Regions from separate parts of the Bradyrhizobium sp. Kon56 genome, predicted to be linked through region 2. Evidence: riboswitches for the same ligand, from Rfam matches in the RefSeq annotation. Region 2 holds a riboswitch; the other holds the start of a gene.
The links. A riboswitch is a leader RNA that binds a small molecule or an ion and turns the genes downstream of it on or off. The one in region 2 is predicted to bind cobalamin.
Positions count from the first base shown of each region.

Region 1 (4,418 bases), on a different contig from region 2:
CGGGATGTCGTCACGGACAAACGACCAGTTCAGGATCGTCACCGGTCCGGTCAGCATAGCCTTGACGGGTTTTTTGGTCAGAGACTGCGCATGTCGCCACCATTTAACGGTCATGGGCTTCGGGCGGGAGACATCTCCAAACAGGATAGGAGGACGAACGCACCGCGAGCCATAAGACTGAACCCAGCCGTGCTTGGTGAATGCGAAACCCAACAGCTGCTCGCCAAAGTATTGAACCATGTCATTGCGCTCGAACTCGCCGTGTACGAGCACGTCCAGGCCGATATCTTCCTGCCAATGCACGGTATGGGCTGTCTCCGCTTTCAGAAGCTGCTCGTACTGCGTGTCATTCAGCGCTCCCCGCGCATGAGCTGCACGCGCATTGCGGACGTCCGCCGTTTGCGGGAAGGATCCGATGGTTGTGGTTGGAAACATTGGCAATGCGAAGGCGACGCGCTGGACGTCGGCGCGCTGGGTGAACGCACTGCGACGGCGACGCATGCTATCGTCGATCGCGGCCATTCGTCCGGCGACGTTCGCACTGTGGATCTTCGGCGATGTTTCGCGAGTGACGGATGCATCCTCTGAGAGCGTGAGTTCATCGGCCACGTCGGCAGCATAGCCAGCCAGCGCTTTGCCCAGTATCGAAAGTTCCTTGATCTTCTGCACTGAGAACGCCAACCACGTCTTCAGATTGGGATCGAGATCGATCTCTAGCTCAATGTCGGTCGGAACATGAAGCAGCGAGCAGGAGGGGGCAATCTGAACACGGTCCCTGCCCAGTTTTTTGACCATGGGAGCAAGTTGGTCGAGTAGCGCCGGCAGATTAGAACGCCACACGTTGCGACCATCAACGACACCGAGCGAGACCACGAGATCTCTACGGGCTCTGGCGACAATCGCGTCCAACTGGTCAGGTGCACGAACCAGGTCGACATGAAGCCCGGCAACGGGCAAGGCCAAGACTGTTTCAAGATTGTCGCCGACAGCCCCGAAGTATGTGGCCAGCATGATTTTAAGGGCCGGCACGGCCTTAGCGAAATGAGCATAGGCCCGGCGGACAGCCGCCCGAGATGCTTCGTCGACGTCCATCACTAGGCATGGCTCGTCGAGCTGGACCCATTCAGCGCCGCGCGAGGCTAGTTCGCGGAGAACATCGACATAGACGGGGAGGAGGCGATCAAGCAGCGACAGCGGATTGAATGCGGGATTTACGCTTTTGCCGAGCTTCAGGAAAGTGACTGGGCCCACTAGGACGGGCCGCGTCTGATAGCCGAGGCTTCTTGCCTCCTCATATTCCTCGATCGGCTTCCGAGAGGCATACGTAAAGATCTGATCCTGGTGAAATTCCGGCACCATGTAGTGGTAGTTCGTATCGAACCACTTCGTCATCTCCTGTGCGGCTACGCCGGGCCCATGCTGGGCGTGACCACCGTCCTGAGCGCCACGCGCCATGGTGAAGTAGGTTTTGAGCGACACAGGACCTTCGTTCCAGCCGTAAACGTCGGGAATGGCGCCGACCATTAGGCTGGTATCGAGCACATGGTCGTAGAGCGAGAAGTCATTCGAAGGAATGACGGTCGCACCGCGGGATTTCTGCCGTGCCCAATTAGCGGCACGAAGTCCACTCCCCGCCTCGAGGAGCTCGGCTTCGCTGGAATTTCCCGCCCAGTAGCTCTCGAGCGCGAATTTGAGTTCGCGTCGTGGGCCGATGCGTGACGTCCCCAGTGTGGCAACGGGAAGCGAAAGGATTGACATAGCTTAGACCCCATGTTGGGGCAAAGGCCATGGCGGACGCAGACAGCGAACATCGCGTGAGCGACAACTGCTTGGCGCACACCGGGACGCCCCGCCCGTGGACGATATCTTGTCGAGGCAGGTCTCCTGGCTCACGGGTCGTCGCTGCTGTCCGGCCTTCCCGAAGCCGCATGGCTTCAGTGACTTCGTTGGACAGCGGCTCGCCGCTTACAGTTGCGGGGGCAGCGCCGGCATTGCACCGGCTTCCCTCTTAGCTCCGGATGAAACGACATCCGGAGACCGCGACGGCTTGAATTATGCGCACGAGGACCGATGCGTCAACCTACCGATTCTCGCTGCGATATTGCCCAAGCGATTACGAGCGCACTAGGCGGGTACGACGGTCTTGCTCGCGGCCTGGTGAACACGCCGGCATCTGTGGAGGCTCCGCTTGTGAAATGCATTCGCTTTCAACACCCTGCTCGTGTAACGGTTGAGCTCCACGACCGGAACGAACCCCGGCCGCTTTCGGTATCTGTGTGATCGCGAGGAGGCGGCCTTTTCCGTCAGCAGCTTTTCGAACCTGCGCGTCAGGAAGGTGCGATCATCCTCGGCCGGCATCCGTTTCGGTCACAGCCCACGAGGCTCCCTAGACATTTCGAAAGCCGGACTGCTCCAGGACCGCACGGATGATCAGGTCGGCTCCTTGGTGTTCGGCGGGCCCGCGACCAGGCACGAGGTCGTCCGCCTCCGTGAGGTTGGCCAAGATGATCTTCTCGGTGCACTAGGTGTTCACGTGCTGAGCGACTTTTGCGCCGGCTTCGATGCGTCCGTGGCCGCTCGACGCCGGTCTGCCTCGCCTCGACTCGCGGCCAGCGACGATAGGCCTTAACGCTGCCACTGAGCATCGAGGGCCTTGTCCTTGTTCGTGACAAATTCGACGGTGTCCTCCGACAGAGCCCTTTGAGGGGGTCCTCGGAGTCGCTCAGCGTCTTAAGCTCATAACGATGTTAATCGACCCCGATGCGCCCCATGCGGTCGTGGTCTCCTCAAGGTCCCACATCTACAACTTCGTTCGCGAAATCGAGCGATGAGGCCTTTTGGTCGCGGGCTGCCTATCCTGTCTTGGACGGGACACAGGTGTCAGGGACCGGACAGACCACCGCGCATTGCGGCGTGTCGCAATGGCCCTCGCACTCCGTACATTTTTTGGCATCGATAACGTAAATGTCGCGCTTCAGACTGATCGCCGCGTTGGGACACTCGAACTCACATGCGCCACAAACGGTGCATTGCGAAGCGACGATCTTGTAAGCCATGCCTTCCGACTCCTTAGGCGAGCGATGTCATGGGCGATCCCTTTCAAATGCCGTGCCAAACGCAGACGCGCTCAATGTTGGGCAATTTGCCCAATTCGGCTGTCCCGGGTCTGAGACCATGTTGCATCTGCGACAGCAACAGGTCGCTTCAATTTCAGGCTACGAGCCCTCGGGCCCTCTTGCGAGAGTCAGTCGCGACTTGACGCTGGAAGCGTCCGTCGGTTTGTTTGGCACGTCAGCGCGGGGGCAAGCGAGGCTGACGCTTCCTCAACCGGCGGCGGCAAAAACCGCCAACGGACGCAGGTCTACGTTGGATCTCGGCAAACCTCCGGTCACACACCCCGACTGGAGGTTTGTGCAAGCCTCGCTCATGGCTGTAACGCGAGCTGCGCGGAGGACTCGCTGGAGGCTTGCCAAAACGGGCTTGTGGTATAACAAGCTTCGGAGGGAAATGAAGTGGCGGCGGGACGAGCGACACTGGCCTTGCAGACCGAATTGCACTCAGCCTCATGCCTGGTGCCGAGTAGGCATGGCGGTGCTCGTGAGCGTCGCTTGGCCGCACTCAGCCACTCGCAACTATTTTAGACGAGCTGCAGCAGGGTTGAAAGATGACTGTGCAAATTGCTTCAGTGGCATGGCTTTTCCGAACAGATGGCCCTGCGCAAGGTCGAAGCCGAGTTCGGCCACAGCGATTAGGTCAGCCTGGCTCTCCACACCTTCGGCGACGGTGCGCACATTGTACTCTTTGGCTAGATCGACGATATGGCGGCACACCGTTCGCTTGAGGGGCCCATTCGCGCAGCCGCCGACGAACTGACGATCCACTTTCAATTTCAGGAACGGGAATTTTGTCATCCCCATCAGCTGCGGCCAATTGGCACCGACATTGTCGATTGCAAGGCCAATGTTGTGAAAGCGAACCTCACGCGCAACCTCGACCAGGAGATCTAGGTTCTGGATCGCTTCCACGCTCTCGATTTCAATCGTCAAACCGCCGAAAGCGGCGTGCGACGGCATGCGCCGACAGAGATCGCGTACCGCCTGCGGGTCAATCAGGAATGCTGCCGGAAGATTGATGGAGAGATCGATCGAAGTTTGCTGCTCCAGAAGATACTGCCAATCCTTGATCGCGCGGTCGATCACGAACTGCGACAAGTTCCTAAAATGCGGATCGTGAGGTTCCGTGATGAAATAGGCCGGTGGAACAACGCCCCAGGTCGGGTGCCGCATTCGCACATGCGCCTCGGCGCCGCGGCGGCTAAGGGTACACGCGTCAAACTTCGGCTCATACCAGAGCTCAAGCCAGCCAGCGTGTAAGGCTTCTCCGACATGGACCGCGGGACGGGGCGCCGGCTCTCTTGG
Region 1 is NZ_JBVVOU010000006.1:17,636-22,053, forward strand. It holds gene metE (5-methyltetrahydropteroyltriglutamate--homocysteine S-methyltransferase) at 1-1,758, opposite strand, end outside; cobalamin riboswitch at 1,858-2,057, opposite strand; gene AC0L3B_RS11690 (4Fe-4S binding protein) at 2,853-3,056, opposite strand; gene AC0L3B_RS11695 (EAL domain-containing response regulator) at 3,633-4,418, opposite strand, start outside.
Region 1: another riboswitch for cobalamin. It lies ahead of metE (5-methyltetrahydropteroyltriglutamate--homocysteine S-methyltransferase); the one in region 2 lies ahead of AC0L3B_RS02775 (DUF1636 family protein).

Region 2 (4,418 bases):
GGTCGCGCGTATTCGCGCGGGAGCCGACATGGCTGCGCCTCGGGCTTCCGGGCGGCGAACCCGAATGGTCGCGCCTGGCCGAGGCTCTAGCGCGCTAGCGCGAGCAGGCCGCCGACGTCGAGATGTCGCTCGATGTGATCGGCGAGCGCGTCGAGCGCACTCTCGACCCTGGCGTGATAGGGCTCGTCGCCGGCGGGAATGTCGAGCTTCGCCAAAAAGGCCTTGCGGAAATCATCCGACGTGAACAGGCCGTGCAGATAGCTGCCCTGCACGCGTCCGTCGCGCGAGATCGCGCCTTCCGGTTCGCCATTCAGCCTTGCGAATGGCCGCGCGCGATCCGGCCCATCAGTGCGGCCGATGTGGATTTCATAAGCCTCGATCGGCTGATTGGTGGCGGCATGCAGCGCCGCGACGCGTGTCAACGTCTTCTCCGAGCTCATCACCGTTTCCACATCCAGAAGTCCGAGACCCGGTGTGTCGCCGGCGGGGCCCTCGATCCCCTCGGGATCAGCGACGCTGCGTCCGAGCATCTGATAGCCGCCGCAGAGGCCGAGCACATGGCCGCCTCTGCGGTAATGCGCCAGGAGATCGATGTCCCAGCCCTGCGCGCGCAGAAAGGCGAGGTCGCCGCGGGTGGATTTCGAGCCGGGAATGATGACGAGGCGCACGTCGCCGGGAATGGCCTCGCCCGGCCGCACCATCACGAGATCGACGCCAGGCTCGAGCTTGAGCGGATCGAGATCGTCGAAATTGGCGATTCGCGACAGCGCGAGACAGGCGATCTTGCATTGGCCCGGTTTGCGCGCATCGCTCAGGCCCAGCGCATCCTCGGCCGGCAGCTCGCCGGCGCGCGCGAACCAGGGCAGCACGCCGAGGCCGCGCCAGGCGGTCTTTTCTTCGATCAGTCTGTAGCCGTCGTCGAACAATGTGGGATCGCCGCGGAACTTGTTGATGACAAATCCCTGGATCATCGCGGCATCGTCCGGGTCGATCACCGTCTTGATGCCGACGAGTTGCGCGATGACCCCGCCGCGGTCGATGTCGCCAACCAGCACGACCGGCACATCGGCCTTGCGCGCAAAACCCATATTGGCGATGTCGGCCTTGCGCAGGTTCACTTCGGCCGGACTGCCGGCACCCTCCACCAGAACGAGATCGGCGCGCGCCTTCAGCCGCTCGAAGCTCTCCAGCACGGCGCCCATCAATGACGGTTTCATCGCCGCATATTCACGCGCGCGCGCGGTCGCGATGCGTTTTCCTTGCACGATCACCTGCGCGCCGACATCGGTCTCGGGCTTGAGCAGCACCGGGTTCATGTCGGTGTGCGGCTCGACGCCGGCGGCGAGCGCCTGGAGTGCCTGGGCGCGGCCGATCTCGCCGCCGTCAACGGTGACGGCTGCATTGTTCGACATGTTCTGCGGCTTGAACGGGACCACGCGCAGGCCGCGTCGCACAAAGGCGCGTGCGAGGCCGGCAACGATGAGCGACTTGCCCACGTCCGAGCCGGCTCCCTGGATCATCAATGCGCGCGCCATCGCGAGTTTCTTAGAACTCGACGCCGGCTTGCGCCTTGATGCCCGAGCGGAAGGGATGCTTGACCAGCGTCATCTCGGTGACGAGATCGGCGATCTCGATCAGCTCGTCCTTGGCGTTGCGGCCGGTGAGCACGACATGCGTCATCGGCGGCTTCTGCGTCGTGAGGAATTCGACGACCTCCGCGATGTCAAGATAGTCGTAGCGCAGCGCGATGTTGATCTCGTCGAGCACGACCATGCGGAGATTCTGGTCGAGGATCAGCTCCTTGGCCTTCTCCCAGCCGGCGCGCGCGGCGGCGATGTCGCGGGCGCGGTCCTGCGTCTCCCAGGTAAAACCCTCGCCCATGGCGTGGAATTGGCAGAGGTCGCCGAAATGGCCGGTCAGCATGCGGCGCTCGCCGGTGTCCCAGGCGCCCTTGATGAACTGCACGACCGCGCAGGGGAAGCCATGGGCGACGCAGCGGACGATCATGCCGAAGGCCGAAGAGGACTTGCCCTTGCCGGCCCCGGTGTGGATGATGATCAGGCCCTTTTCGCCGCTCTTGGTCGCCATGATCTTGTCGCGAGCGACCTTCTTCTTCGCCATTTTTGAGGCGTGGCGGGCGTCGGTTTCGTCGGCCGTCTGGGTATCCGGTTCTGACGTCATCGGACGGGGTCCTTCGGCTTGACAAGAGGCGGTCGGGGGCAAATGGTGGCCCGGCGTTGGTTCCTGTCCTACGACAGGCGAAGAGGGAATGCGATAGGGTCCGAATCGGCAAGATTTGGTTCCAAAATGCAGCCGCCCCCGCGACCGTGACCGGAGAGATGCCCGAAGCCACTGATCCCCTGGGGATCGGGAAGGCGGGGATCGAAGGGGAAACCCTGCTCCGCAAGCCGGGAGACCTGCCAACGCGGACGATTTTGGACCGGCGGACGGGGTGTTCCGCGACGGGGAAACGGGCCTTCGCAAGAACGGTTCGTGGGCCTCATCGCTTCCCGCTGTTTATTCTGGAAGAAGCGATGACCGTCACACTTCATGTCTGCATTACCTGCCGCGCCGGCGAGACACTTGGCGAAGGCGAGACGACGCCCGGCAAGCGCCTGCATGGCGCGATCCTCGAGGCCGGCGTGCCCGACGGCGTCAGCGTGGTTCCCGTCGAATGCCTGTCTGCATGCAACCAGGGTTGCTCCGTCGCGCTCAGCGCGCCCGGCCGCTGGTCCTATGTCTATGGCCGTCTGTCGGATGCGAATGCGAGCGATGTGGTCGCGGGCGCCGCGGCCTATGCGGCCGCGCCCGACGGCCTCGTGCCCTGGCGCAGCCGCCCGGAGATATTCCGCAAGCAATCGCTTGCCCGCATTCCCCCCATTTCCCCCTTGGCCGTCGTGCCGGAGGCCGCCGAATGAATTCGCTCGCAAAAGTCCCGGTCACGGTCGTCACGGGCTTTCTCGGCTCCGGCAAGACCACGCTGATCCAGCATCTGCTTGCCAATGCCAATGGCAAGAAGCTCGCGGTGCTCGTCAACGAGTTCGGCAGCGAGGGCGTCGATGGCGAGATTCTGAAATCCTGCGCCGATGCGAATTGCCCGGAAGAGAACATCATCGAGCTCGCCAATGGCTGCATCTGCTGCACCGTCGCCGACGATTTTATTCCGACCATGGAGAAGCTGCTGTCGCGGGCCGTCAAGCCCGATCACATCCTGATCGAGACCTCGGGCCTGGCGCTGCCCAAGCCGTTGCTCAAGGCGTTCGATTGGCCGGAGATCCGTTCGCGCATCACGGTCGACGGCGTGATCGCGCTGGCCGACGCCGAAGCTGTCGCCGCCGGCCGTTTTGCGCCCGACCCTGACGCCGTCGAAGCGCAGCGCGCGGCGGACGGCAATCTCGACCATGAGACGCCGCTGTCCGAAGTGTTCGAAGACCAGATCGCCTGCGCCGACATCGTGCTGCTGACCAAGGCCGATCTTGCGGGCGCGGCAGGCCTCGAAGCAGCCAAGGCGGCGATCACCGCCGAGATGTCGCGCCGCGTGCCGATGCTGGCGATCACCGACGGCGCGATCGACGCGCGCCTCATCCTCGGCCTCGGTGCTGCCGCCGAGAACGATCTCGCCGCGCGTCCCTCGCATCACGACGGCGAAGAGGATCACGAGCACGACGATTTTGCGTCCGTCGTGATCGATCTTCCTGAGGTCACCGATATCGAAGCGCTGGTTGCATCCGTTCAGCGTCTGGCGCGCGAGCAGAATGTGCTGCGCGTCAAGGGTTACATCGCGGTGCAAGGCAAGCCGATGCGCCTCTTGCTGCAAGCGGTGGGCGAGCGCGTGCGCCACCAGTTCGACAAGCCCTGGGGCGCGGGCGCGAGGCAGTCAAAGCTGGTCGTGATCGGCGAGCACGGCGATATCGACGAGGCCGCGATCAAGGCGGGACTCGGTCTTTCAGGATCCGGTATCTGATGCACGTCGTCTTCCGCGAGAGCCGCGGTCTCGAGGAGACCGCGATACCAAGGGACATTGGCCAGGACCCGGCCGATCTCGTGGTGCTCTCGTATTCGGATTCCGATCTTGCCGCGTTCGCGGCCGGCTGGCGCCGTGGCCGCGACAGCCTGCCGTCGCTGCGGCTCGTCAATCTCGCAGAACTTCGTCATCCGCTCTCGGTCGACACCTATGTCGAACGCACGCTTGCGCACGCGCGCGGCATTCTCGTGCGTTTGATCGGCGGGGAATCCTATTGGCCGTATGGGCTCGCGGCCCTGCAGCAGCTGGCGAAGGAGCGCGGCATCGTGCTGGCCGTGCTGCCGGCCGACGGCCGCGACGATACGCGGCTGGACGCGTATTCGACCCTGCCGGTCTCGACGTTGCGGCGGCTCAAGGTGCTCTGCGACACCGGCGGCCCCGTCGCGGCGCAAGC
Region 2 is NZ_JBVVOU010000001.1:611,090-615,507, forward strand. It holds gene cobD (threonine-phosphate decarboxylase CobD) at 1-98, shown strand, start outside; gene AC0L3B_RS02765 (cobyric acid synthase) at 87-1,535, opposite strand; gene cobO (cob(I)yrinic acid a,c-diamide adenosyltransferase) at 1,546-2,181, opposite strand; cobalamin riboswitch at 2,222-2,439, shown strand; gene AC0L3B_RS02775 (DUF1636 family protein) at 2,535-2,918, shown strand; gene cobW (cobalamin biosynthesis protein CobW) at 2,915-3,964, shown strand; gene cobN (cobaltochelatase subunit CobN) at 3,964-4,418, shown strand, end outside.